DNA from 3 places in the Agarivorans sp. D1326 genome. Region 1 is predicted to be linked to each of the others. Evidence: predicted binding sites of a transcription regulator. Region 1 holds the regulator's gene; each other region holds the start of a gene.
The links. Region 1 encodes MetJ, which represses methionine synthesis genes. Its sites were predicted from a motif close to TAGACGTCTAGACGTCTA; they were not measured.
Positions count from the first base shown of each region.

Region 2: metE (5-methyltetrahydropteroyltriglutamate--homocysteine S-methyltransferase) is a predicted target of MetJ. The motif match lies at 7,670-7,687, and genes of this name have one in related genera.
Region 3: metK (methionine adenosyltransferase) is a predicted target of MetJ. The motif match lies at 5,183-5,200, and genes of this name have one in related genera.

Region 1 covers NZ_JBTWEN010000012.1:105,787-115,537, forward strand. The annotation lists gene argS (arginine--tRNA ligase) at 1-573, opposite strand, end outside; gene priA (primosomal protein N') at 761-2,965, opposite strand; gene rpmE (50S ribosomal protein L31) at 3,206-3,418, shown strand; gene ACYFDN_RS19190 (DUF3859 domain-containing protein) at 3,495-3,983, opposite strand; gene ACYFDN_RS19195 (hypothetical protein) at 4,365-4,733, opposite strand; gene metJ (met regulon transcriptional regulator MetJ) at 4,962-5,261, opposite strand; gene metB (cystathionine gamma-synthase) at 5,414-6,571, shown strand; gene metL (bifunctional aspartate kinase/homoserine dehydrogenase II) at 6,600-9,011, shown strand; gene ACYFDN_RS19215 (alpha-amylase family glycosyl hydrolase) at 9,171-9,751, opposite strand, start outside.
Region 2 covers NZ_JBTWEN010000004.1:117,496-127,246, reverse strand. The annotation lists gene ACYFDN_RS09325 (HAD family hydrolase) at 1-198, shown strand, start outside; gene ACYFDN_RS09320 (DUF6933 domain-containing protein) at 289-867, shown strand; gene rarD (EamA family transporter RarD) at 939-1,892, shown strand; gene ACYFDN_RS09310 (endonuclease/exonuclease/phosphatase family protein) at 1,889-2,848, opposite strand; gene ACYFDN_RS09305 (hypothetical protein) at 3,052-3,417, shown strand; gene ACYFDN_RS09300 (hypothetical protein) at 3,433-4,107, opposite strand; gene ACYFDN_RS09295 (hypothetical protein) at 4,104-4,373, opposite strand; gene ACYFDN_RS09290 (YMGG-like glycine zipper-containing protein) at 4,548-5,321, shown strand; gene ACYFDN_RS09285 (GGDEF domain-containing protein) at 5,378-6,364, opposite strand; gene ACYFDN_RS09280 (LysR substrate-binding domain-containing protein) at 6,508-7,431, opposite strand; gene metE (5-methyltetrahydropteroyltriglutamate--homocysteine S-methyltransferase) at 7,701-9,751, shown strand, end outside.
Region 3 covers NZ_JBTWEN010000009.1:5,202-14,952, reverse strand. The annotation lists gene ACYFDN_RS16575 (alanine/glycine:cation symporter family protein) at 1-72, shown strand, start outside; gene ruvX (Holliday junction resolvase RuvX) at 146-574, opposite strand; gene ACYFDN_RS16565 (YqgE/AlgH family protein) at 574-1,137, opposite strand; gene gshB (glutathione synthase) at 1,165-2,121, opposite strand; gene rsmE (16S rRNA (uracil(1498)-N(3))-methyltransferase) at 2,122-2,853, opposite strand; gene ACYFDN_RS16550 (hypothetical protein) at 3,018-3,446, shown strand; gene ACYFDN_RS16545 (SprT family zinc-dependent metalloprotease) at 3,435-3,899, opposite strand; gene metK (methionine adenosyltransferase) at 3,991-5,142, opposite strand; gene ACYFDN_RS16535 (YbbN family protein) at 5,503-6,048, opposite strand; gene ACYFDN_RS16530 (chloride channel protein) at 6,402-7,673, opposite strand; gene tkt (transketolase) at 7,880-9,751, shown strand, end outside.

The sequences.
Region 1 (9,751 bases):
AATATCGCCAGCATCGGTGCCACGCGCCTCTACTTCTTCTAGGTTGGCGATTAGCATGCCAAACTGAGTACCCCAGTCGCCAATGTGATTAGCGCGAACCACTTTGTGACCTAAAAACTCTAAGGTGCGAACAACAGCGTCGCCAATAATGGTTGAGCGCAAGTGGCCAACGTGCATTTCTTTGGCTACGTTTGGCGCCGAGTAATCCACCACAATAGTTTGGGCTTTGTCAGCAGGCTTAACGTTAGCGGTTGGCGAGCTAGCCATAGCTTCAACTTGCGATGCTAACCAATCGTTGTTTAGGTAGAAGTTAATGAAGCCTGGTCCCGCAATCGCAGTTTTTTCTACCAAGGCTGAAGCCGGTAGGTTATCTACGATGAGTTGAGCCAACTCGCGTGGGTTTTTGCCCGCAGGCTTAGCAGCCATTAGCGCAAGGTTGGTGGCTAAATCACCGTGAGCTTTATCTTTGGTTCGGTCTACTTGGATACGTGGTTCGAATCCTTCAGGCAGCACCTGCTGTTGTTTTAGGGCTGTGACCGTTTGTTCCAGAAGTTGTTGAATAAGCTCTTTCATGTAGGTTGGCACCAATCTCGCGTAAATAAATTGTACAAAGCGGGCATTTTACCGACAATTTGTGACGAAAACTATCTCTTATCTGGGCTAATTAGCCTTAGTTTTGGAAGCTAGGGGAAATCATCTAAGATCCTAGGTGCCACTTGGCGAGAGATTGATCTTTTAAGCCTTACAGAAAGTCTTAGATTTATTGCATGTCGTAAGGGTCGATATCCAGTGACCAACGTACTTTTCGGCTTAGTTTTAAGCTTTCTAGTTGAGGTAACAAGCGATAAACCAGTTGGTGCAATTGCGGGCGTTGTTCGGCTTGAATCAACAGTTGCATTCGAAACTTACCCGCACGGCGCGCTTGTGGCGCAGGGCAGGGCGGAAATACCCACGTTTCGCCTTGCTGTAGCGGTTGAGCGAGTTGGTATAGCTGTTGGCTAAGCTCGTTAACTGCGTTGCCATCGGCAGCTTCAAAGCGAAACAGCGCTTGAAAGCTAAAGGGTGGTAGCTCGGTATCTTTACGCTCGCTTAAGGCAAAGCGAGCAAAATGTTGGTAACCGTTGTTGATAAGATCTTGCAATAGTTCGTGTTCAGGGTGGTGAGATTGCAGCAACACCTTGCCCAGCAGATTCGCTCGACCAGCTCGGCCAGCTACTTGAACGTAAAGTTGGGCTAAGCGTTCTGGCGCACGAAAATCAGAGCAAAACAACGCGTGGTCTATGTCTAATAAGGCAACCAAGGTTACATTTGGAAAGTGGTGGCCCTTGGCCAACATTTGGGTGCCAATTAATATTTGGTATTGGTTATTGTGAATATCGTCCAGTAACTGTTCTAAGCTGCCTTTGCGGCGGGTACTGTCGCGGTCGATGCGCGCGACTTTGTATTCGGGGAATATTTCCAGCAAGGCTTCTTGCAATTGCTCGGTGCCTAAACCTGTAGTCACCAAGTTGGTTGAGCCACATTTTTCACATTGGTGTGGTACTGCTTTCTGGCTGCCACAGTGGTGACAAGCTAAATGGCGAGGTTGTTGATGATAGGTAAAGTAGGCCTCACAGCGCTCACATTCACATACGTGGCCACACTCATGGCACAGCAACGCAGGGGCGTAACCTCGGCGATTTAAAAACAGCATTACTTGGCGGCCAGCTTTTAACTCAATGCGCATGGCTTTAATTAGTGCTGGTGATAAACCTGACGATAGTGGCTGCTGGCGAATATCCAGTAATTGTTGCTCGGCTAATACCGCATTACCAGCGCGTTGTTTTAGCTCTAAGTGTGAGTAACGGCCACTTAGCGCATTGTGCAAACTTTCTAGCGATGGGGTGGCAGAGCCTAACACCACCGGCATTTTTTCTAAGCGGGCACGCACTATGGCTAAATCGCGCGCGTGGTAGCGAAAGCTGTCTTGCTGCTTAAAAGAGCTGTCGTGCTCCTCATCGATAATAATTACCCCAGGGTTTTTCATGGGGGTGAATACTGCCGAACGGGTGCCAATAATAATGCCTGCTTCGCCTTGTTTGGCTTTAAGCCATGCGGTAAAACGCTCGGTGTCGTTTAAACCAGAGTTAATCGCATAAACCGGCACTTTAAAGCGCTCGGCAAAGCGCGCTAAGGTTTGTGGCGTTAAGCCAATTTCGGGCACCAATACTAAGGCTTGTTTACCTTGGGCGAGCACTTCGGCAATAATATTTAAATACACCTCGGTTTTGCCCGATCCGGTAATACCCTCGATAAGAAAGGCCTGAAAACTGCCAATGCTTTGATTAACTGCCGCCACTGCAATGGCTTGTTCTGCATTAAGCTTAAGCGAGGCTTGGTTGTTGGTATCGCTTTTCGACCACAGCGCTGGTGCGGGCGTAATCTCATGTTTTTCGATAAAACCTTTATCTACTAGCGCTTTAATGGCAGTACGGGATAATTCTTGTTGCTTGCATTGTTCGTCACTCAGCTGGCCATCTTCTTGCTGTTGCAAGCTGCCTAATACAACCCCTTGCTTGGGGGCGCGGGTAAAGTTAGTTAAATCGGCCACTTTGCCCTGCTCGCTTAAACGCCACACCACAATGCTTTTAGCTTTGGCTGGCTCACCTTTGCGTAAAAGTGCTGGCAAGGCTTGGCTGATCACATCTCCCAAGCTGTGGTGATAATAAGAGCTAGCCCAATTAAGTAGCTTAAATAGGCTTTCTGGTAACAATGCTTGTTGATCGAGTGATTCATTAAAAGGTTTAAGTTTACCTTCGGCAATGTCGCTGTCGCTGGGGTGTTCTATTACCAAACCCACTTTTTCGCCTTTACCAAAAGGCACCTTTACGCGAGTACCAATGGCTGGCATTGGAGTGTTTGCTGGCACGCTGTAATCAAAAAGGCGACGCAGGGGAATAGCTAAGGCAACACGAACAATCGACACTAATGAATAAACTCAAGCAAAAAACCTGTCTCATTCTACTGGCAGAGCACCTTGCGGAGCAAATTAAGCGTTTGGCGAATTTTTGCCCGCTTTTTGTTGTTGGGTGCTTGCTATGCTAGGTGGCTTCTTATATGATCCGCCACCTAAAATTTATAGGCTCTGATAGAGTTGCTTTCGTATGGTGTTTGGTGTCAATTGTGGCGACCAGATGGCGATACGGCCCAAGTATTGAGGTAATCCATGAAAACTGATATCCACCCAACTTACGAAGTACTTACTGCTACTTGTTCTTGCGGTAACGTAATCGAAACTAAATCTACTCGCACTGGCGCAATGTTCCTAGACGTATGTGACAAATGTCACCCGTTCTACACTGGTAAGCAACGTAACGTTGATACCGGTGGTCGTGTTGATCGTTTCAACAAGAAATTCGCTGTATTGGGCAAAAAATAAGCCAGCCTTATTTACGCTACACAGCAAACAAAAAGCGCCTAAGGGCGCTTTTTTTGTGTCTGGGGCTTAATAGTTTTTAGATTAAGCTAAATTGCTTTTTAGTTAGAAGTTTACCTTCATGGAATACTTCAAATAACCAGTTACCAGTAACAGCTTCCCATTTTTCTTCGATGAAGTAGAAATGACAATTACTCGTTGTCCCGTTTTTTAGTTTTAGCGTTTTACTGTATGACATCGAAGTATAGATTTTCCCGTCATCATCTATCATTTCAGGGCTGGTAATCGATTTAGTTACTTCAACCTTTTTTTGTCCAGCTTTTACTTCAAAACAATAACCAAAAGTTGTACCCACTTGAGCTGCTATCTCAGTTGTTTGCTTAGTGACTTTTCCACTCTTACCCGTTAGTACCGAATCGTTTGGCGTATTGCTTGCTGAGTATTCTCCTGTGAGACTTGATTGCCCGTAAATCCCGTAGTCGAGAATTGTTGAAGTTACTTCGGTATTTGATTCAGTACTGGCACATCCTGCTAATAGAATTAGCGCAGCTGTGTATAGCTTTTTCATGATCATCCTTGACGTTATTAACTGACTTAAAATAGAAATTTTTTTGAGGATGATAACTAACTAAACTAGAAAGTCGATTGCTTAATGTTTTGCTGAGCTTATTTTCTTTCGAAGTTAGACATACGCAGCTGAACTCATTAGCAAACGCAGTACAAACTTTCACTTCATATTTAGTGTCTCCTGAGTGTTCAGATAATGCGGGGCAACCTTTCTTTTGCTTCATTTTCTTTGGTTGTTCAAAGAAAATGACGTCGCAGTTAGGCGAAACGGGTGCGTTTAGCTAACAGATGAGAAATAAAGCAAATGGAGGCAAGCGTAGCCTTAGGTAAGGTAAAGCAACAAAAGCCGCTTAATCAGCGGCTTCGTTTTATCAATTAGTACTTAGTTGTTGGCTTCTTCTCTCTGCTCTAAAGAGTGAGCTTTACCCAAAGTCCAAGTGTCATAATCTCGCAGCAAATAGAGAGCTAAGCATGCAGCGAGCATTGGCCAAGCAGCAAAGAACAATAAGTTATTAAATGGGTCTAGATACTTAGCAAATGAAGAGAATGTTGAACCAGCATGCAGCACCAACACCGCAAGGTAGGTGATGTTTTTCCATAAACCTAAGGTAAAGGCTGCGATAAAGGCGAGTTGTGCAAGCCCCATGGCAATAAGTGCATTGGTGGTTAAATTTAATCCGTAAAAGCCAGAGAACACTTTTATAGCATGCTCTGGTACAAGTACTTTATCTAATGCCCATATTATAAACACGAGGGCAATGCTTAGCCTTAAACATAAAAGGCCAAGTGATAGCTTTGAAGCTAACTGAGGTGGGTACGACGTTTTCATCCTTTTACCTATTTTAAATTAAGAGCCTGTTTACAGACCGGTAAGCCCCCAATTTGATTACAGTTTATGAGTAATAGTTGGTGAAAATAGTTTGTTGTACGCTGGGTTTAGGCAATAAAAAAGCCGCTCGGTGAGCGGCCTTGTAAAATGTTAATCTTCTTTATTGAGTTCCGCTTGGGCGGCTTTCTCTAAGGCCGGGTCGGGCTTGTCTTTTTGCAAGTCGGCGTCGTCGGGGAGCGGTTGGCCTGTGTAGGCGTGCAAAAATGCTTCGCAAAGTAGCTCACTGTTGGTGGCGTGGCGTAGGTTATTTATTTGTCTACGGGTTCGCTCATCGGTCAATATCTTTAGCACTTTTAGTGGGATAGATACTGTGATTTTTTTTACTTGTTCGCTTTTTTTACCGTGCTCAGCGTAAGGGCTGATCCACTCACCATTCCAATCTGTAGACATTCTGCAATACACACCAAACTAAAGAGACCCTATTGTAACGGGGGAAATGCGACTTAGCAATCCAACAGCAAAGACATTTAGACGTCTAGAAGTGTTGACGTCTTTTTTGCTGGTGGTAAAGTGGCAGGATAAATTGAGGGAGTAAATCAGCAATGTCTTTAAAAGATCTACAAGCGGCTACTATAGCAGTGCGCAGCGGTATTGAAAGTGATACCCAACACGGTGCGGTAGTGCCACCTATTTATTTGTCGAGTAACTACAGCTTTGCTGATTTTAACCAAAAACGCCAGTTTGATTATAGCCGTTCGGGTAATCCTACTCGCCACATTTTAGCCGAGGCGATTGCCGATTTAGAACATGGTGCTGGTGCGGTAATTACTAACACCGGTATGTCGGCGGTTAACCTTGTTACTGCCTTGCTTGAGCCAGGCGATTTATTGGTTGCGCCGCATGATTGTTACGGTGGTAGCTACCGTTTATTCGACAGCCTAGCTAAAAAGAATGCTTTTGAAGTGGCTTTTGTTGATCAAAACGATGACGCAGCTCTAGCTCAGCTATTGGCTAAGAAGCCTAAATTGGTATGGTTAGAGACCCCAAGTAACCCTTTGCTTCGAATTGTAGACATTAAAGCCATTGCCGAGCAGGCACATGCTGCAGGCGCATTGGTGGTGGTAGACAACACCTTCTTGTCGCCTGCTTTGCAAACGCCAATTTTGTTAGGTGCCGACATTGTGGTGCACTCGGCCACTAAATACATTAACGGCCACTCGGATGTGGTGGCCGGTATGGTGGTTGCGGCCAACGAAGAACTGGCCGAGCAATTGGCGTGGTGGGCAAACTGTTTAGGGTTAACGGGGTCGGCTTTTGATTCTTACCTTACTTTGCGTGGTTTACGTACCCTTAAAGCGCGTATGAATGTGCACCAACAAAACGCCCAAGCCTTGGTGGAATGCTTAAAGCAGCAAGAAGCGGTGGGCGAGATTTACTATCCTGGTTTGCCAGAGCATCCTGGGCATGTTTTAGCGCAAAGCCAGCAAAAAGGCTTTGGTGCTATGTTCAGTTTTGAATTGAATTTAGAAGAAAGCCAAATGGTTAAGTTTTTAAAAAGCTTACAGTTGTTTTCTTTGGCGGAATCTTTAGGTGGCGTAGAGAGTCTAATTGCTCATCCGGCTACCATGACGCACGCTGCGATGTCGGCGGAAGCGCTAGCAGAGGCTGGCATTTCTAATCAGTTATTGCGGGTATCGGTAGGCTTGGAAGATTCGCAAGATTTAGTTAATGATTTACAGCAGGCCTTTGCCCAACTGTAGTTTTACCAGCGTTGTAGAGAGGTAAGTCATGTCGGTAAATAGACATGTGCATAAGTTTGGTGGCAGCAGCTTAGCTGATGCAGGGTGCTTTAAGCGGGTGGCGGCCATTGTGGCCGAGCATACCCAAGCACAGGATTTAATTGTGGTATCGGCAGCGGGTAAAACCACTAACCGTTTAATCAATATTATTGAGTTGGCTAAACAGGCCGATAATGCCGCAGCCGATGCGCTCACCGGTTTAATTGAATTTCAAAGCAAGTTGGTGAATGAGCTTCTTGATGAAGCAGCTGCCAAACCGATCTTAACAGCGCTTGACGGCGAGCATCACCAAATTGCTAGTATTCTTGAAGGTGGGCTTACAGCCTTTACCTGCAACGAAGTATTGTCTTTTGGCGAGCGTTGGTCTGCACGTTTATTAGCTGCTTTGTTAAGTGCTCAAGATTGCCAAGCCGAATGGTTAGATTCTCGCCAGTTTTTTAAAGCGGAGTTATCTACCCAACCGCAAGTGGATGTTACGCAAAGTGCCCCCTTATTAGCTAAATGTTTAGCTGAAAAAGCCGCTTGTCGCATTGTGGTAACCGGGTTTATTTGTAGTGATAGTGAACAACGTACCGTGACTTTAGGTCGCAACGGCAGTGATTACTCGGCTACCGAGTTAGCCGCCTTGGCTGATGCTGTGTCTACTACGATTTGGAGTGATGTGGCCGGTATTTACAGTGCAGACCCACGTTTAGTGAAAGATGCGGTATTGCTCGAAAATCTTGCGTTGAATGAAGCGGCAGAATTATCGCGCATTGGTACCTCGGTATTGCATGCGCGCACTTTAGAGCCACTGGCGCGCTCTCGCCAAAAAGTGAACTTGCGTTGCAGCTACGCTCCCAACGACGGGCAAACCTTAATTCACCGAAAAGGCGCAAACAGCCACAGCGCTAAAATTGTTACCTCGGTAGACAATGTGGTATTGCTAGAGCTTACTTTTACTGAAGATTTTTCTCACAACGCCACCGCGTTGTTAGAGGTTTTAGCCTGTAGCCATTTAGCGCCAGCTACTCGCCATAAACATAGCGAAACCGGTTCTTTACGTATGGCTTACACCTGTGAGCTTGTGGATGAAGCCTTAGCAAAAATAGACCAACTGGCGAGCCAATTTCATATCCAAAAAATTGAACGTAGCGAAGGTTACAGTTTGGTAGCTCTAGTGGGTGCGGGCGTGTGTGATAACCCGCAGCAGTGTTACCAGTTTTTTCAGCACCTTGCCGAACAGCCATTAGAGTTTATTCACTCTAGTGCCGACAAACTAAGTTTGTGTGCGGTGGTGAGAAAAATCACCTTAGAGCCGCTATTAAAAGATTTACACAGCCACTTATTCAAGCAAAAAACCAAGTTGGGTTTGGTGGTATTTGGTAAAGGTAACATCGGTAGCCAGTGGCTTGAGTTGTTTAGCCAGCAACAGGCTAAGTTGGAGCAGCAACATCAAATTGAGTTGTGTTTGGCGGGTGTGTTTTCTAGTAAAGCTGGCCATTTAGATTTTGCTGGCTTAGCGCTTGAGCAGCTAAACAGCAGTGAGGCCGATACTGCACTTATTTGGCCAGAGATATTTGATAAGCTAAAGCGTCATCCCTATGACGAGCTTGCTGTGTTAGACATTACCGCCAGTGAAGCGTTAAGCGCTTATTATGGTGAATTTGCTCGGCATGGCTTCCATCTTATTACCGCTAACAAACATGCAGGGGCGAGTGAGCAAGCTAATTATTCAGCCTTGCAGCAGGCCTTTAGTGACCATGGTGCTCAATGGTTAAGTAACGCCACAGTAGGGGCGGGCTTGCCAGTGCAAAAAAGTATTCAAAGTTTGCGCGACTCTGGCGATGAGATTCATACTATCTCAGGAATATTTTCTGGTACCTTGAGTTGGTTGTTCCAACAGTACGACGGAACAGTGGCCTTTTCTGAATTGCTCGCCGATGCCTTAAATCAAGGTTTAACCGAGCCAGATCCTCGCGAGGATCTTTCTGGTAAAGATGTGCAGCGCAAGTTGCTTATTTTAGCTAGAGAGGCGGGTTTACAGTTGGAGCTAGCCGATATTGCGCTTAGCTCGTTAGTGCCAGAGCATTTAGCTGCCTTAACTGTAGAGCAGTTTTTAGACTCGATGAGCGAGTTAGACCAAAGCATGCTAGAAGCCTTTAATGACGCTAAGCGCCAAGGCAAAGTGATTCGTTTTCTAGCCAAAGTGAATCAAAAGGGAGAGGCTGAAGTTGGCTTATCGGCAATTGATGCACTTCATCCTTTTGCTAACCTTAAACCTTGTGACAATGTGTTTGCCATTGAGAGCTTATGGTACAAGCAAAACCCTTTGGTGATTCAAGGGCCAGGCGCGGGCAGAGACGTTACTGCAGGGGCTATTCAAGCTGATTTAGTTAGCCTTTGTAAAAGCCTTAAATAAGCTGATGTTGGATAAAAAAAGGCCTCTTAAACTAAGAGGCCAAATAGGATATTAAGGGTGTTTACAAACGCTTGAAGGTTGCTACCTTCACTCTAGTTTTAAGGGTTGCTAGAAAACCTTCCGCACAAGAAAAGGTGGCGTGAAGCCACCTCTCAATTTTTACTCACACTTGCTTACCATCATTGTGCCAGCAGCTGACACAGGATCTGCATTGTCAATCTTAAGGCTATAAACGTACTTACCTGCTTCAGGAATCGTTACGTTCATTTCTTTACCAGAGCCTTCAATGCGTGATACTGGTAGTGTTGTTCCTAATACAACAGTTTGACTCGGAGTCGACACTTCGAAACGCTTAGTACTGTCGTCACTCCACTCAGCAACTGCGTATTTAAAGCCAAAGGCTGTATCGTTAGGCTCATCAAATACTAATTGATAGAGGTTGTTACCTTTGTAGCTTAGTTTGTGAGAATCGACTGCAGCCCAGCCGTTGTGAGAACCTCGAGCAAATACATCTTCGCCGATTGGTCCAACTTCACTTGAATCAGGTAGGGTACAATCTGCTAACTCGCCTTCTCCGACAATGCCGCCTGTATCTGGGCCTTCTGGAGAAGGAGCTACAACTTCTAAGAAGCGAGACTCTAGGGCTCCTAATGTGATTTCATATTCACCAGAAGCTTGAGAAATAAGGGCATCGCTAACTAAGTCTTTCAGGTCGCCATTACTACCAATTTGTGCATCGC
Region 2 (9,751 bases), on a different contig from region 1:
AAAGCCGCCAAGTCGCTAAATATTGACGCCAGTAAGTGTTTAGCCTTTGAAGACTCAGAAAACGGAGTTAGAGCTGCAGTAGCAGCCGGTATGCAGGTCTATCAGATCCCGGATCTTATTCAACCTAGTGACGAGCTCAAGCGCTTGGGACACAAGGTTCGTGCCTCCTTAAGTGAGGTCTTACTGGAGCTAAAATAGTCGGGTTCATCTAGCCAGCAAATATTTGACGCTATTTGCTGGCATCGTTTTTGCCCATTGAAGATTATTAGAATCAGTAATGAGCAAATTATGATAGAAATTCAGATCAGTAACGATGTGCAAGCTTGGCTTCCTCGCGAGTTACCTTCCCTTGAAAACGCCTCTGTTCGTCATAGCTGGAGTGCTCACGCATTTGCTGTAGATTCACACGAATGCTTAGCAGTACTGGAGCGTAACAGTGGCTACGTAATGCTATTTTTTGATTTAAATAAGCGTGATTACCAAAACTTTTCTCGAGTTTGGCAGCTACGTTTATTGACCGAGGCCATTGCCGTAGCCGATTTACAGGATGAAGAAATTGAAGCCTTGAAAAAGAATATGTTGGCTGATTTTCAGAATGTATTGGTTACCGATGGGGTAAACCATCCCGTAGCGCCGCAGCTAGATAAGCTTAAAAATTTGGTTCAAGTAATGGCTAAACGCGAAGGAAAAGTACCTAGCCAGCAAATGGATGAGTTTCGTTGGGGAGTAATTCTAAACGATTACGCTCAGCGTCAAAATGGCCTAAGCCCCTATCAAAAAATGCAAAGCCAATGGCAAGCTATGGCTGCCACAGCACAATTTCATCAAGTATCAGCTCAATCATCTAGTACCAAGCTTTTACACTAGTTAAAAATTGCGCAAATAACTTGCAGCCATAGCATAATTGCTGCTTAATCAGGGTTTAACTCATTGATTAAGTGGCTGCTGTGGCGCTAGTTTCCTCTCATTCTTCCCGTCTTTATTTTGGTTTAGCTTGCTCGGTAATGGCATCGTGCATGTTTGCCTTTCTTCCTTGGTACATCCATCAGTTTCCTTTAAATGAAAACAGCGGCAATTGGCTAGCTGCTCAGCGTATTGTGTGGAGCTGTTTGCTGATGTTTGTGGGGTTAGCTTGCTTCAAGCAATTGCCTTTGCTCATTCAGCAGATGGCTAATTGGCGAGCTTGGCCACGCTTGATGCTGGCTGCTGTATTAGTTGGCTTGCAGTTTTGGTTGTTTATTTGGGCGCCAGCCAACGGCCAGACGCTGCCGGTTGCGCTGGGTTATTTTTCGTTGCCCTTAGTATTGGTATTAGTGGGAAGGTTTGTTTATAAAGAGCAGCTTAGTAGCCTGCAATGGGTGTCTGTAACAGTGGCAGCTGTAGGAGTTGCTTACGCTTACGTAATGGCTGATGGATTGTCGTGGATAGTGTTGTTGGTGGCCTTGGGTTATCCCTTGTATTTTATGTTGCGGCGTAAGTATCCCTTGCCCAGCCATATTGCTTTTACTATTGATAACTTAATGCTATTGCCGCTTGCGTGCGCTTATTTGTTAATGGGTGAAGGCGTGAGCGAAGCGCAAAGCCAGCTCTCGAATCTGTATAACTATGCCCCTTGGCTGTATTACTTCGGGCTGGGGGTAGCGGGTACCATTCCTATGTTACTGTTTTTGCTTGCTTCTAACTATTTGCCACTGAGTTTGTTCGGCTTAATGGGTTATTTAGAACCTGTATTGGTATTTAGCGTGGGTTGGTTACTTGGTGAACGTTTAAGCCCTGAGCAGTGGCCAACTTATATTCTGATCATTTTTGCCTTAGTATTATTGGCAATAGATGGTCTGCGGCGCGGTGTTCGTCAAACTGCAAGCCGCAAAAAGTTGCCTAAAGCTTGTTAAGGTAGCGCTAAACTTGCAGTTATTGGGCGGTGATCGCCGCCTACTGAATCAAGAACCCTGGCGCTGGCAAAACTAAGATCTTCTGAAGCTAATACGTGGTCTATTCTTGCGCCGTGCCATGACGTGTATTTGGTGTAGTTAACTCCGCTGCCTACTAGGTCAATGCCATTGTTTAGACCGGCTAAATGCCGTTGATAAAGATTTTCTTGGACCGTCATATTAAAGTCTCCAGCAGCTATGTAGCTGGTTTGCTGCTTAGCCCAAGACGCCACCAAAGAGGCTTGCATGTTGCGAGCAAAGTGCAAGTCATTGAATGCTTCAGGCTCAAAACTACGATGGATTAAGGCGTTAATGGTTGGCCTTGGGGTGTCCATATGGATATTGGCGATACTCAGTTCTTTGCCTTCAATCGTGGTGTGATAAAACACTGCAAATTTACCGAATCCACCAAAGGTTTCACGCGATAAACTGCCTTGATGTTCAATTGGCGTTCTGCTTACGGTGCAAAGGTGGTCGCAGTGGCTATACCAACTATCGTCAAAGACTTGCTGCACCCGCTCAGGCTTTGATTCCTGCATAAACACAATGTCGGGTTTTAGCTCCGCCACCAACTTGCGAATTTGCGGTGAGCTTGCGCCATTGCCGTTGTTTAAGGACAAAATAGTGATGGCGCTAGCTTGCTGCTGAGGCAACTTAAGCTGAAGATCTTGAAACTGTACAAACACCACCGCGCAGAGTGCCCAGCTTAGGTACTGCCATTTGCCTAGCTGGCGGATAAACAAAATCGGCGTAAGGGCCAGTAAAATAGCCCACCAGCGCGGAGAGAATAGGCTCAAATAGCTTATGGATATTCCTAGAGGGGTATCTGGCAGATGCGGCAAGCTCAATATTGCTCCTGCTGCTAGCAGGCAGCAAATAGAAAGAGTAATAGAGAAGAATTTTACTAGCTTATTCATTAGCTTATTGTTACCTTCTGCGCCCTGTAAAATCTGGGCATAAGTATATACGCGGTAAGTGGCAAATTACCATGTCACGTCGTTTTAGCGTAACAAAGTTCTTGTAGTATGCGCAGTTATGGAAACGTAAACAATATGTAACAGCTGTGCCGCAGGCATTTCGCTGTTAATGGTGGTTTTGTTAACAAGTAGGTTGATTTCAAATGTTTTCTAAGCAAGGATCTGTTGCAGAAATTGGGTTCGGTATTAAGAACTTAAGCTTAAAAAAAACCAAGGCAGGTGGTGTGTTTCAGCTGTTACTAATATTACTGGGTGCGGTAGTGCTGTTTTTTAATCGCCGCGATAGTAGTCAAAGAGTGTGGGCTCGTTTACCCACGCTAAACGACTATCAGACTCGTTACCCTGAAAAAACCGAAGATGCTAATACGATTCGTTGTATCCATTGCGATAGCGACCAAACGTGGGAGTATGGTTTGGAAAGCCTGATGGATCACCGCCGTGAGTGTGTTTGTCTAGCCTGTGGGCACCGTTTGTGGCGAAAAGAGCAAGAGAGCTTGGCTATTCAATAGCCTCTTCAGAACTCCTCAATTACTTCTTAAGATATTTAAAAATACCGGTGAATTAAATAGCGCTTGTCGTTCTATCCTACAGGTTACGTACTGATAGCGCTTACCTCTATGTTTGATACCAACATTACGGTTGTCACTTGGTGGGCCTATCGCTTCAATGGAGTGTGGTACGTTTTCTAACATCACAAAAGCAATGTCGCGGCGAATTCTAATGCCTATATAGCTTAACGACTTATTCATAATGAAGGCTTTAAACAAGTTTTCGTAAACTTGAGTGATGGCGTTTACTCGCCCTGTGTAAATGGAGTAAATATATAAGCTGGCTGGTTCATTGTTGCTGGCTAGCATTTCTTCGCATATATCGGTTTCATCTAAGCTTTTATCTAGTAGCTTCTCAAAATAGGGCTGTTTTATCTTGAGAGCAAAACAATGCCCAGCGAGTTGACCGAGGTAGAAATAGTAACTTACCTCTGCAGCGGGATGGTTTTGAAGCGTCTCGAGCCAAGCGCTGTCCCACTGCTCATAGCCAAAGGTGAGGTTATCAATGTAATTGCTTAAGTGTTGAGCACTATGATCCGCTAAAGGGTGGGGTGGGCTTATGCGCTCAAAGCTCAGCTCTCTTTGAGGGAGATAAGGATGAGCCCCCAAGTAGTGTTTAAACTTGGCTCGAGCTTCAAGAACTTTATTCATCGCTTGGTTGCTAGGAAGGTTTTCGAGCTAAAACTGCTGGAAGTGAAAATCTTATAAGCTTCATCACCAAAGTAGCGAATAATTTCTAGCTGCCGATTTAAACTTGGCTCTACTTTGCCCCGCTCCCAACGGCTCACCGCCAAGGCATCAAGCTCACTAAATTCTGGGCTAAAGGCCGCTAATACTTGGCAAAGCTGTTCTTGGGTTAGGTTTGCTTGGTTACGTTTTTGCTGCAAGTAGTCGGCAATGCTCTTGTAGTTAGCCATCTAGAGAGTTCAAGTAATTGTTATTATGTGGTTTATTTTAGCAGCACTTGTTGAATCGCCCAAAGTGGCTCGCTAGGCATTGATTATAAAAAAATATTTTTTGCATGCTCTGATGCTAGCTGGTGCTTTGATTTATCTTAGCGACCGATTATTTAGCAACCACGAGAATCTTGAATGAACAAAGTCGGAACCTCTATTAGTGTCGTTTTACTTGCAAGCAGCATGCTTGCTGGCTGTGCCTCAACGGATGGTGAGCCAGATCCTAACCAAGGAATGAAAACCGGTGCAGTAGGTGGAGCCGTTGTAGGTTTGGTTATGGGCGCGGTGACTGGAGATGCAGAGTTGGCAGTGAAAGGTGCTGCTGTTGGTGCTGCGGCTGGTGGTGCCAGTGGTGCAATGCGCGATTACGAGAATAGCCAAGAGAATCGTCGAACCGACGTAACTGCAGAAGCTATCTCCCAGCCAAACACAGTGATTATGAATGGTGATAATGCAACGGCCAATCAAGGTGAGCATTTGAACAAGTTGCTGGGTCAATGGCAGGTAAACGTTTGGGCGATTCAGCCTGATGGTAGCACCATCGAAGCTCAGGGGCTTGCTCGCGGTAAAATGATGGAAAGTGACGCTGCTACGGTAGAGCTAGAGCAGCTAGAAGTTGCAGGTGAACAACTTGAACTACAAGCCAGCACAACGATAAGTTATAACCTGCAACAGGGACATCAGTTAAGTGTGAGCGCTTCAAATCTTGAGAACGATGTTGTGTATGCTGGGGAATTTCAAGCGGCTATGAATCGTTTTAGCTACTATCCTTTGAGCCAAGTTAGTACAGCTAATATGCGCATGGAGTTACGAGTGGTGAGCCCGCAGCTATGGATTGTTGAAACCTACTCACAGCAAGGTAGTGAAGAGAAAATGATCCAGTCTTATCGCTTTAGCAAGATCAGTTAATAAAACTATATTTATAAACTAACGTTAGTAGTGATTAGCCTATTTAAACGAGTTGTTTAAATAGGCTGTTTTGGTGAGCTGGTTTCTACACGCTCAAATTGACTGGGCCAAGTTTGCTTTCTCCCCGCTTGCTTGGCTTGATATAAACCTTGGTCTGCCCGTTCAATCCAATCATCAATACTCTCACTTTCTTTGATGCTAGCTATACCTGCACTAAAGCTAATCGACAGTTGGTTAGGCGCCAATAAACTAGAAATTTTAGCTACGAGCTTCTCGCTAGTTTGGTAGGCAGTATCAAAGTCTGCATCATGCAACATGATAAGAAACTCTTCGCCTCCGTAGCGAAAAACGCGGTCGTTAACGCGGGTGTTTTGTTGCAAAAAGTGGGCAAACCACACCAGTATTTGATCGCCTACATTATGGCCATGTTGGTCATTAATGGCTTTAAAATGGTCTAAATCTAAAAGGATAATGCTAGCTTTTATGCCACTGCGTTTGTGTTGTTGGGTAGCTTTTAGCAGCTCATCAAACAAGGCTCTGCGGTTGTAGCAGCGCGTGAGGGAGTCTTTAAAAGCGAGTTCTTTTAGTTCGTTATTTTGTTTTACCAGTACCCGCGCCAGGCCCCAAGCAAAAATGTGTGAAGCCACCACGCCAATGCTAAATCGTATACCTTGATGAACACCTAAGTGATGAACACCAAGAATTATTGCCAGAATGCTTACAGCCAATACAAGGCGCTCTGCCATTTGCAGAGGTAAGTGAATAAAGCTGGCCAAAATTAATGCGGGAACAAAAAACTCGCCATGCATATTGGGTTGAGTTAGTGCTAATAATACCGGGGGAATGGCTAGCAATAAGAACCATACGTCGGCAGTTTTGTAATGGTTGGATTCCGGCTTGGTGAATAAGAAGAATAGCGAAACTAAAATGGCCAAGGCGCAGGGTAGTACCACTAAGCCGTACCAAAATACCCCATCAACTAAATGAGTAATTGAAAAATAAGCACTAGGAATGAAACCTGCCAAATGCATGACAAGGCTCATTTTTCTTTCTGTAAACTCTGCTGGAGACCAGTCAGACACCATCGCAAAAACCTATGCCAAAAGTTAAAATACGAGCTTGGAGCTTTCCTTATGTTATTAAAAGTAAACTCTTTTTGGCGGATCCGTCAAATCAAATTGACGCTTTATTTATGCTTAAAGCTTAGTGCTCTGCTGCCTTTTAGTTGGCTGAGGGCTTGTTGCAAAATGAGCTCAACAAAATCTTTTAGCACTGTACTTGATTGAGCGTTTTTACTAAAAGCTGCGTACATGGGGCGCCATAAAGCCTGTTCAAACGACAATAAGTGCACAAATTGTTGTTGCGCATAATGCTCTACTGCCCAATAAGGCATCGCTGCCACTCCCATTCCCGCTGCGACCATTTGCAGTAACATGGCTGGGTTATCGGCGTGTTTCCATTGTTTTACAGCTACTTGGCTGGGTTGAAGAATGTAACGATATAAGTCTAAGCGTTGTGGCGTTACCGGGTAACTAATGACGGTCTCTTGGCTCAGCTGGGAGGCTTTTACTGTTGCTTGGCTGCTTAAGCGGTGTTGAGGTGGACAAATAAGTACCATTTCATATTCAAACAAAGGCTCAAAGTGGATTTGCTCCTCTGGGCTTACTTCAGACGTTAGCAGAATGTCAGCTTCACCGCGTTGTAACAAAGGTAGGCCGTTATAGTCTTTATCTTGGCAAAAGTGGCTATTTACCTCTGGCCAAGTTTGCTGAAATCGCTGCAAAGCGGGTAGTAGCCATTGAAAACAAGCATGACAATCAACACTAATGTTTAAACGTGTTTGCTGTTGTTGGGCGGCGCTAAATTGTTGCTCGGTTTGTTCAATTAAAGGCAGCACTTGCTGGGCTAAACTAAGCAGTTGCTGGCCGTGTTGGGTGAGTTGCAAGGGCTGTTGCTTTCTTAACACTAGGTGACTATTGATGCGTTGCTCTAAGTCTTTTAGCTGGTGAGATAGCGCCGAATCTGTAATAAACAACTTAGCAGCCGCTGACTTTAAAGAAGAGCTAGCAGCAATAGCTTGAATGCAACGTAAATGCTTTATCTCTAACATTTATCTGGCTAGTTCCTTTAAGTGTTTGGGCGAATTTGCAGCTTAGGCAGTTCAGGTTTGTTTGTACATATAAGTGCCAAGTTAGATGGCTTAACATGAATATTTTTCAATATAGGTATGGGGATCGCTTTAATTCTGTATAACCAGTTTTCACTGGATTAAGCAGAGTTGAGAGAAATTCAATTTAACTTGATGGCTTTTCAATTGTGTTGAGGCCTCGCTCTGGTCAATATGGATTTATACATCTAGACGGCTAAAAGGATATTGATATGAGCACTACTCACATATTGGGTTACCCAAGAATTGGTAAGCAACGAGAACTAAAATTTGCTTTAGAAAGCTACTGGCGTGGCGAATCTTCGCAGCAAGAGTTATTACAAGTTGGCAAAAACATTCGCCAACAAAACTGGCAAGCGCAAAAAGACAGCGGTCAAGCTTGGGTGACCGTCGGCGATTTTGCTTGGTACGACCAAGTACTCAATACCTCATTATTGTTAGGCAACCTGCCTAAGCGTCACCAGTCTGAGCAAATTAACCTAGATAGCATGTTTGCAATTGCTCGTGGCCAACAGGGCTGTGGCTGTAATCATGCGGCATCAGACATGAGCAAATGGTTTAACACCAATTACCATTACATTGTGCCGGAGTTTTCTGAAGACAGTGTATTTAGCCTACAGTGGCAGCAACTGTTTGATGAAATTCGCGAAGCATTTGAGCAAGGCCATGCAGTTAAGCCAGTTATTTTGGGGCCTGTTTCTTACCTGTACCTAGGTAAAAATGACGACCAAGCAGCCAGTGATTTTGACCGTTTGTCGTTATTGCCACAGTTGTTAACGGTTTACCGCGAGATCTTCCAAGCTATTGCTGATTTAGGTGTAGAGTGGGTTCAAGTGGACGAACCTATCTTGGGCCTAGAGCTCGATTCGCAATGGCAAGACGCATTATTAGCTGCTTATAAAACAAAGCTCAGCCCCACTAAGTTACTTTTGACCAGCTACTTTGCAGATGTGTTAGACAATGCTGAGGTGATTAAGCAATTGGCGGTAGACGGGCTGCATTTAGATTTATCTGCCGCTCCACAACAGCTTGAGCAAGTACTAACTTGGTTACCTGAAGCGTGGGTACTGTCTGCCGGTGTAATTAATGGTCGCAATGTATGGCGAGCAAATTTGCCAGAGATTATCGAGAACTACAGCTCACTTAAAGTTCGTTTAGGTGAGCGCCTGTGGCTTGCCTCGTCTTGTTCTTTATTGCACAGCCCGCTTGATCTAGAGAGTGAAACGGACTTAGGTGATGCTAAGTATCGTTTGGCTTTTGCGGAGCAAAAATTGTCTGAGCTGCAAATACTTGATGAAGCGCTAAACGGTGAAGCCGACGCCTTGCGGCTATCTCGCCAATACAGTGCCGCTTTGCAAAACCTTAGCAAGAAAAACAACTCCAGCTTGCAGCAGCGAATTAGCGCCTTAACCTCGGCTGAGCGTGAGCGTACTTTAAACTTTGAACAGCGCCAAGAGATTCAGCAGCAAAGTTTGAAATTGCCACCCTTGCCAACCACTACTATTGGTTCATTTCCACAAACCAATGAAATTCGTCGTCAGCGTCGCGAATATAAGGCTGGGCAACTAAGCCAAGCTGATTATGATGCTGCGCTTGCGCAACACATTAAGGATGCGATTGAGTGTCAAGAGCGCTTAGATTTGGATGTGTTAGTGCATGGTGAAGCCGAACGTAACGACATGGTTGAGTATTTTGCCGAGCTATTAGATGGCTTTATTGCCAGCCGCTTTGGTTGGGTGCAAAGTTATGGTTCGCGTTGTGTAAAACCAGCAATTATTGTAGATGACATCGAGCGCGCTAAACCTCTTACCATTGAGTGGAGCTGTTATGCGCAATCCTTAACTAACAAGCCGGTTAAAGGCATGCTAACTGGTCCGGTGACTATTTTGACGTGGAGCTTCGCCCGAGAGGATATTAGCCGCGCCCAAATCGCTGAGCAAATCGCTATCGCCCTTAATGATGAAGTGGCCGAGCTACAACAAGCCGGTATTCAAGTTATTCAAATTGATGAACCTGCTATTCGCGAAGGTATGCCGCTTAAACGCAGCCAATGGGATGACTATTTAAACTGGGCGGTATCGGCCTTTAAGTTGTCAGCCGCTAGCGCCAAGCCAGAAACGCAGATCCATACTCACATGTGTTACAGCGAGTTTAATGACATTATGCCGGCGGTTGCCGCATTGGATGCCGACGTATTAACCATTGAGACTTCTCGTTCGGCGATGAGTTTGTTGCAGGCCTTTGAGCACTTTGAGTATCCAAA
Region 3 (9,751 bases), on a different contig from region 1:
TTTAACAGCGACGAGTACCCAGAATTGAAACAGCAAATAGATAAAGACATTTGGTCTGGCTCAAGTAAATAGAAGGCTTAGCTCTTCAAACAAAAAAAAGCCTCGATAATATCGAGGCTTTTTATTAACTCATTTAGGCGAGTAACTAGTATTGCTCGGCGCACCAGCTTTCAAAAATTAAGGCGGCGGCTAGGCTATCTACAGCGCCTTTTTCTAAGGCTTTATAACCGCCTAACTCAAATAACTTTTCTTTTGCATCTACCGTGGTTAATCGTTCATCTTGCATCGCTATTGGGTAGCCAAAACGGCCATGTAGGCGGTTGGCAAACTTTTTAGCTCGGTTGGTGAGATCTTGCTCGGTGCCGTCCATGTTAAGTGGCAAACCAATTACCAGTAGATCGGGCTGCCATAGCTTGAGCAGTTCTTCTAAAGTTTGCCAATTTGGAATGCCATCTTGAGCTTTGATGGCGGCCAGCGGCTTAGCTGAGCCCGTTAACTCTTGACCGATGGCAACACCAATACTTTTGGTTCCAAAGTCAAAAGCAAGGGCTGAGCGCTCTCCAGATCTGGCCATTAAGCGTGACCTACTTGGTTAGATAATTGCCAGATATCAATGCCCAAACTTTTGGCCGCGGCTTCCCAACGTTTATGAATGGGGGTTGAGAAAATAATGTCGGTACTGGCCGGTAAGGTTAGCCAAGAGTTTTCAGCAATCTCTTGCTCCAGCTGACCGGCTTCCCAGCTGGCATAACCTAAGGTGACGATATAATCACTGGGCTGGGAATCAGTGCCTAAGGTGTCGAGCACATCCTTAGATGTGGTGACCATTAGCTCTTCACTTACTTTTAAGCTGCTGCTAAAGCCTTTTACCGGTGAGTGCAGCACAAAACCTCGTTCCTGCGACACTGGGCCGCCTTGGTATACCGGGCGGTCCAAATCTTCTCGGATCATTTCTACTTGGTCTTGCAGTTCTATTTGTTGCAGCAGTGATTCTACCGATAAATCGACCGGTACATTAATCACCAGGCCCATTGCGCCTTCTTCGTTATGTTCACACATATAGACTACCGAGCGCTTGAAGAAAGGGTCTTCTAAGCTCGGCATGGCGATTAAAAACTGATTCTGCAAAGTGTTCATTGCGTCCAAATTAACCCTTTTAACTACTTAGGTTGATGATTTAAGTCTAGCTTCTATTGCATCCATTAACTTACCGGTAATGGAAATATCGTAGGCTGCTTCAATTTCTTTGATGCAGGTAGGGCTAGTGACGTTTATTTCAGTCACCTTATCGCCAATCACATCTAAGCCTACAAATACTAAGCCTTTTTCTTTTAGAGCCGGGCCTATGGCATTAGCGATGTGCCAGTCACTGTCTGAAAGTGGTTGAGCAACACCTCGGCCACCTGCAGCCAGGTTGCCACGGGTTTCGCCTTTCGATGGAATGCGCGCTAAGCAATAGGGCATAGGCTCACCATCTACAATCAAAATGCGTTTATCGCCATCTACAATCTCTGGGATGAACTTCTGCGCCATGCAGTACTCTTGACCATGATTAGTGAGTGTTTCGAGTATCACGCCAACATTTGGATCGCCTTCTTTTAGGCGAAAGATAGATGCTCCACCCATGCCATCTAGCGGTTTCATGATGACGTCTTTGTGCTGCTGGTGGAAAGCTTTTAAGCGCGGCATATCACTGCTAACTAGCGTGGTTGGGGTAAACTCGGCAAACCAAGCTGTAAACAATTTCTCGTTAGCGTCGCGTAAGCTTTGCGGCTTGTTAATGATTAAGCTGCCCTCAGCTTCGGCGCGCTCTAAAATATATGTGGCGTAGATAAACTCGGTATCAAAAGGAGGATCTTTACGCATTAAAATGACGTCTAGCTCACTTAAGCTTTGATCCACTTCACTGCCTAATTCATACCAAGATTGCTCGTCATGTTGTACGGCTAATGGGCGCATCTTAGCTGCAGCCCTGCCGCCATCTAAATAGAGATCTTGCATCTCCATGTAGTAAATCTCGTAGCCGCGTGATTGAGCTTCTAGCAACATGGCGAAACTAGAATCTTTTTTGATGTTAATGTCGGCGATGGGATCCATCACGATACCAAGTTTAATGCTCATTTATGCTAAGTCTCCAAATTGACATTGCAAAGCGGTAATAGCCGTAAGGGCTGCTGTTTCGGTTCGCAGTACCCGCGGCCCTAAAATTGTCTCTTGAAACTGATGCTGATTGCAGTTTTCAATTTCTTGCTCGCTTAAGCCACCTTCTGGCCCAATAAGTAGCCTTACTCCGTGTTCAGGAGTTGGCAGGGTCTTAATGCTATATGGGGCCTTTGGGTGTAAATTCAACTTCATAGCGGCAGACTCTTCGCTGGCCCATTGCTCCAGGCTTTGTAGTGGCGCTATTTCTGGCACAACACTGCGCCCCGACTGCTCACAAGCAGCAATAGCAATTTTTTGCCATTGTTGGCGCTTCTTCTCAAAGCGCTCTTGGTTGAGCTTGACCCCGCAACGCTCGCTGGTGAGAGGAGTGATTTTGTTGACCCCCAATTCCACAGATTTTTGAATGGTAAATTCCATTCTGTCACCACGAGAAATCACTTGGCCTAGATGGATATGCAGTGGAGACTCGCTAGGGTTAGCGGTAACTGCGGTAATTTTCACCGACACATGCTTTTTACTGGCTTTTTCTATTTGTGCTGCGTAGTTATTGCCATCGTTATTAAACAGCTCAAGTTGCTGGCCAGCTTCCATGCGCAGTACCCGCCCAACGTGATTAGCTGCTTCATCATCAAGCTCTGTGACCATGTTTAGCGAGAGCGGCTGAGAGTGGAAAATTCGTGGAATGCGCATGGTGAAAAATAGGCCTTTTGGGTTGTTGTAATGGTTAAGGATTTGACCGTTAAAGGATAAACCTATTGCTTACTTATGCCTAGTAATCCATTAGTACTTAGGATATTTCTATATTGATTTATTCGTTATTTATTGTAGTCTGTGCCTTTTTCAAGGGACTGAATATGAAAGTAATTAAACTTGGTTTGGCTTTTTCTATGATGGGGCTTTTAGGTTGTGCTGCGACCAATCAAAAAGTGGAAGAAATAGCATTGAACTATCAACCAAATCCTCCTTCGGTTGTTACCGAAACTACTAAACAGTTACTCGTTGAGCGTTGCAATAAAAGAGTGAGTTCTGTGAGTTATTTAAAAACACATTGTTATGTTGTGGGTGATGTATTGGTTATTGAGCACCGCCTTCGCGACAAGCGCAGGGAATGGACTGCAAATTCTATTTCTGACTCTCAGCTTCGATTAGCTAATAACGTTTGTAATTCTCATGTGGAATTTGGTGCTCTGCAAGATGGTATGGGTTACATGGTTAACTTTACTGGGGGAAGAAATGGTTTACCTACCAGGGTTATCACCATTGACGATTGTTCAAACTCTTAATCGTTGATTACACTTCTTGCACTGATAACTGGCCCCTTTTAACACTTTATTATGACGCCGTACACTTAATTGATGAACTTGGCAGGCACAGCGATATTCAAAACTGCTTAGCTGTAGATGTTCTAGTGAGTAGTTGTGAGTGGTAGCAGCGGGGCAGTTAAAAACCTGCTGCATTATTTGTTGCCATTCTACACCGTGGGGTTTTACTCGGCCGTATACCGCGTGGCAGACAAGATGAGCGACTTCGTGAGGGACGGTTTGCGCTAAAAAGTGTTCTGGTTGCTGTTGATAAAAATGGGCGTTAAAACGCAAGCGCCATTGACTTAAATTGGCACTACCCGCCACTTTACTTTTTCGCGATGACAGCACCAGCTCGGGGCGCTTAAAGCTTTGCTTAAAATGGCTTTCTGCCAGCCTAAAGCACAGTTCTACTTGATGAGTTATTTGCTGCACAAATTGAATTCTTAGACTTAGCCAATAAAAAAGCCGAAAGGATAATCGACGATTATACGCTTTCGGCTTAATTTAACGAGTGAGCAATAGCTTATAAGCCAGCTTCACTCTTTAGTAGTTCTGCTTTATCAGTCGCTTCCCAAGGGAACTCTTCACGACCAAAGTGACCGTAAGCAGCGGTTGCTTTATAGATTGGGCGCTCCAAATCTAGCATGCTTAAAATACCGTAAGGGCGCAGGTCAAAGTGCTTACGCACTAAAGCCACTAATTTGTCATCGGCAATTTTGCCAGTGCCAAAGGTATCAATGCTGATTGAAGTCGGCTCAGCCACACCAATTGCATAAGATACTTGAATCTCACAGCGATCGGCTAAACCTGCGGCAACAATATTTTTAGCTACATAGCGGCCAGCGTATGCGGCACTACGGTCAACTTTTGAAGGATCTTTACCAGAGAATGCACCGCCACCATGACGTGCCATGCCGCCGTAGGTGTCTACAATAATTTTACGACCGGTTAAGCCACAATCACCCATTGGGCCACCAATTACAAAGCGGCCAGTAGGGTTAATGTGAAACTGGGTCTTATCGTTAAGCCACTGTGCAGGTAGTACTGGCTTAATGATTTCTTCCATTACGGCTTCACGTAAATCGGCAGTAGAAATACTGTCACAGTGCTGTGTAGACAAAACTACAGCGTCAATGCCAGTAATAATGCCATTCTCGTAAGCAAAGGTAACCTGTGATTTAGCATCTGGGCGTAACCAGTCAAGCGTGCCATTTTTACGCACTTCTGCTTGGCGCTTAACCAGCAAGTGTGAGTAAGTAATTGGTGCAGGCATTAATACGTCGGTTTCGTTGGTGGCATAACCAAACATTAAACCTTGGTCACCAGCGCCTTGATCTTCTGGGCGTGAGCGGTCTACTCCTTGGTTAATGTCTGGGCTTTGTTTGCCCACAACGTTAAGCACTGCGCAAGAGTCAGCATCAAAACCCATATCTGAGTGGGTGTAGCCAATGTCACGTACTGTTGAGCGAGCAAGTTCTTCGATATCAACCCAGGCAGAGGTATTGATTTCGCCGCCTACCATTACCATGCCGGTTTTTACGTAGGTTTCACAGGCTACACGTGCCTTTGGGTCTTGCTCTAAGATTGCGTCCAATACTGCATCAGAGATTTGATCTGCAATTTTGTCTGGATGCCCTTCAGACACTGATTCTGAAGTAAATAAATGAGTAGCCATGTTTATATCTCGTAAATGGAATTATATACGTATGGATGTTTTACCATCTGGACGTCTATTCTAAGTGAGGGGTAAAAGATTTGCTAGCGCTTATTAATGAAAATAATTCACATTGGCAGATTAGTTTTATTGAATTTGCCCATTAATACGCAGGCTTTCAACTTTGAGATCTTAGCAAAATCTATTTTGTTGCTAATCGCTTAGTTATCTTTAGGGGCTGGTGGTATGTTCGAACGGCAGATACAGAGCACCGCATAGAAAAGCCTAAAGGTGGTGGTTGTTAGATCTTAATTTGAACTGTAAAGCATTTAGCCGCTTCTAAAGCGGCTAAATGTAAAATTATGAGTGCAAGTTGCGTTGTTAGGGCTTGCTCAGCTCGTGCTTGATCCAGTTGCTCAAGTTTTGCCTGGTTTCGAGTCCGGTTTTGCGAGCGATTTCTTCGTCGCCACGCACAATTACAACAACCGGCAGAGTAGAAACTTGATACTTGCTACGAGCGGTTCTGTCTTCACTCAAGTTAATTAGCTCAATTTTTTTGTCATTCTGCTGGTTATAAAGCAGCACCAAATCAGCTTGAATTTTACTTTGGTCATTTCGGTCATGCACAAAAGAGACTAAGCGAATTGGAGGACGAGGACTACGGGTTAAATCTAGGCATTGGCCGCCATCATCGTATTCTTTACATGACCAAACAAAGTCGTGGTACTTAAGAGTTTGCGAATAGAAGTATTGGCCAGCATCGAACTTTTTGATGCTAGGTATGTGCTTGGTGGTTTCACCATGTTCATCGCTGAAGCTTTTAATCACTCGACTATTAGCTTGGAAGGTGGTGGTGTCGGTATTTACGGCAGCAAAAACTTGACCTGAAAACCAAGCCATTATTAACAGTACAACTGGGCGGCGCATAAAAAAAATCCCTATAAAATACAAAGCCACTATTAATATCCGTGTCATTCTAGAACACTTAAGCCTGCAAGCCTATCGTATTTTTCTGTGATACCGTTCTCATTTTCATTTCGCCTAGTTTTTCCGGTGAATAGCTCCTTTCTTGTCTTATTTGACAGGTATTATCGGCTCATCTTTGCTGGTTAGGATTTTGCTATCTGTAGTGCTGGGACTGGGCTATTCGTTTCACACATTTGTTGGGAGAGCGCTGCTCAGTTTATCTAGCTAGCGAGTTGTTTTGGTAATAGAGAATGCGAGGGTACTTGTATTTAAGCTTGTCTCTTTGTCGTCGCCGCTATTGCTGGGTCTTACATTTAACTTTGCTGCAACTGTTCACTATCTAGCGTTTTGTTTTCTTCCTTAACTAGAACGGGGCTATTGATTAAGCGGATTTGCGCATTGAGCAGTTGCTGCTCAATCAAACTGGGTGAACGGAAGATATATTTGGCAATGGCACTGGCGCACAAACACGCCACTATGGCTGGTATAACAATTTCAACCTGCATGGTTTGTTCGGTAATTAGCAAAAATGCTGCCCAGGGGGTGCGAAATACTGCGCCAAACATGGCGCCCATACCTACTATCACTAGCATTAAGTCTGCGCTGTTAGGAATAACCTCGCCAATGATACTGCCTAAAATACCGCCAATTACCAACATGGGGCCCAAACTGCCACCGGGTAGGGCAAAGGCTAAAGCTACAGTGGTTAAGACGATCCTAGCTAATAACCAGAGGTGCTGTTGGCCAAGATCTAACTCCCAATAAAGTAAACCGTTTGGCGTAATAGGTTCTAAACCTAACCATTGAGGGTTTAGCAGTCCTGCCAAGGCTGTCGCACTAGCAGCAATGGTTACCGCATAGTTGCGGTTAAGTTTGGGCATGGCGCGAATAAGCTTAACCAGCAAAGTAGCAAATACACCACACAACATGCCGAGTAAGGCAAACTGCGCTAAACCATGCCATTCAAAAGACTGTGGAGGCAGGTTAATTGTTAACATGCTTCCACCATGTAATTGCGATATAACGCTTGCTGTTGCTGCCACCACGGCAATGGTGGCGATAGAGCGCCAATTAAAGCGGCGCATGACTAACTCATAAGCTATCACCGTACCGGCCAATGGCGCATTGAATAAAGCCGCTACTGCCGCGGCGGTGCCACATGCAACACTTAAGCGTACTTGACCTTCGGTTAAGCGCGCGGAATAAGACAAATTACTGGCAACAACCGCGCTTAGATAACAGGCTGGGCCAACTATTCCTACGGCATAGCCACCCCACGTTAACAGCAGGCCTACCGCAAACTGATATATCAGGTTACCCCAGTGCAGCTGCCCCTCATCAAAGTGGTAAGCCTTCACCACAAAAATTAAACCCACTTGTTTGTAACGACTAAATAAGCGCTCAAACAACAGAATACAAATAGCCGCAATAAAGGGCAGTGAATAAACAGGTAAGGGCGAATCAAGAAACTGATTAGGGTTGAGGTGGGCGAGATCACTAAACAATAATGCTAAGCCACTGGAGAACAAACCTATGAACAGGTAAACAAAAAAACTGCGGCTGCGAAAAGCAAAGTTGTTCGCCATTTTTTGTTTAACGTCCTTGTTTGGTTCTTATATCAAGACTTTATCACGAAGATTCAAACTGTAAATATGCGATTGCTTAAGCATTCAGCAGAAAAAATGCATAAAACTGGAGATTCTTTTTAGATAAATATTGAGTAACACCGTTGACTTTGTGACAATACGCGCCTCTCGATACCCAATAGCCCTAATATTTGCAGGAGAAATTCATGTCTTCTCGTCGTCAATACGCCAACGCTATTCGTGCTTTAAGCATGGATGCAGTTCAGCAAGCTAACTCTGGTCACCCTGGTGCACCAATGGGAATGGCAGACATTGCTGAAGTTCTATGGCGCGACTTTTTGAAACACAACCCAACTGACCCAAACTGGGCAGACCGTGACCGCTTTATTCTATCTAACGGCCATGGCTCAATGTTGCTGTATTCTCTACTGCACCTATCTGGGTATCAGCTACCTATTGAAGAGCTTAAAAACTTCCGTCAGCTGCATTCTAAAACGCCTGGTCACCCAGAGTACGGTTATGCACCTGGCGTAGAAACCACCACTGGCCCATTAGGCCAAGGTATTACCAACGCAGTTGGTATGGCGCTAGCCGAGAAAATCTTAGCGGCTCAATTTAACCGCGATGGCTTCCCAGTAGTTGATCACTACACTTACACCTTCCTTGGTGACGGTTGTTTGATGGAAGGTATCTCGCATGAAGCATGTTCTTTGGCGGGTACTCAGGGCCTAGGCAAACTTATCGCATTCTGGGATGACAACGGCATCTCGATTGATGGTGAAGTTGAAGGTTGGTTTACCGATGACACAGTTAAGCGTTTTGAATCCTACGGTTGGCACGTAATTGGTGGTGTAGATGGTCACGACAGTGAAGCTATTAGCGCTGCAATTAAAGCTGCTCAAGCTGAAACTACTCGCCCAACCATGATTTGTTGTAAAACCGTTATTGGTTTTGGTTCGCCAAACAAATCTGGCAGCCACGATTGTCACGGTGCTCCACTAGGCCCTGAAGAAATCGCTGCTGCCCGCGAATTCTTAAACTGGCCACACGCTGCGTTTGATATTCCACAAGATGTTTATCAAGCGTGGGATGCCAAACCTAATGGTGAAAAAGCGCAATCAGAGTGGAATCAGTTATTTGCTGGTTATGAAGCTGCTCAGCCAGCATTGGCTGCTGAATTTAAGCGTCGTGTTGATGGTCAACTACCTGCCGACTGGAAAGAGTTTGCCGATAACTACATTAGCGAGTTGCAAGAAAGCCAAGCTAAAATTGCTACCCGCCAATCTTCACAAAAAACACTAGAAGCCTTTGGTCCTAAATTGCCAGAGCTACTAGGTGGTAGTGCTGACTTAGCGCCGTCTAATCTTACTATGTGGTCTGGATCTGAAGCTGTTACTGCTGAAGATGCTTCAGGCAACTACATGCACTACGGTGTTCGTGAGTTTGGTATGTCGGCCATTATGAACGGCATTACTTTGCACGGTGGCCTAAAAGCTTATGGTGCAACTTTCTTAATGTTTATGGAGTACGCGCGTAACGCTTTGCGTATGGCTGCATTAATGAAGCAACCTGCGATCTTTGTATACACGCACGATTCAATTGGTTTAGGCGAAGATGGCCCTACTCACCAAGCGGTAGAGCAAACAGCAAGCTTACGTTTAACGCCCAACATGAGCACCTGGCGCCCATGTGACTCGGTTGAGTCTGCAGTGGCTTGGCGTCATGCGGTAGAGCGCAGCGACGGCCCAACCTCACTAATTTTCTCTCGCCAAGGCCTAGCGCCGCAAGCGCGTGATGCTCAGCAGTTAGCTGACGTAGCACGTGGTGGTTACGTGCTTAAAGACAGTGCAGGTACACCAGAGTTAATCTTAATTGCGACCGGTTCTGAAGTAGAACTAGCGGTTGCGGCATACGAAGAGCTGACTGCTGCTGGTAAAGCAGTACGAGTAGTGTCTATGCCAGCTACCGATGTATTTGATGCGCAATCTGCTGAATACCGTGAATCGGTATTACCTAATGCTGTGCGCAAGCGTATTGCAGTAGAAGCCGGTATTGCTGACTTCTGGTACAAGTACGTT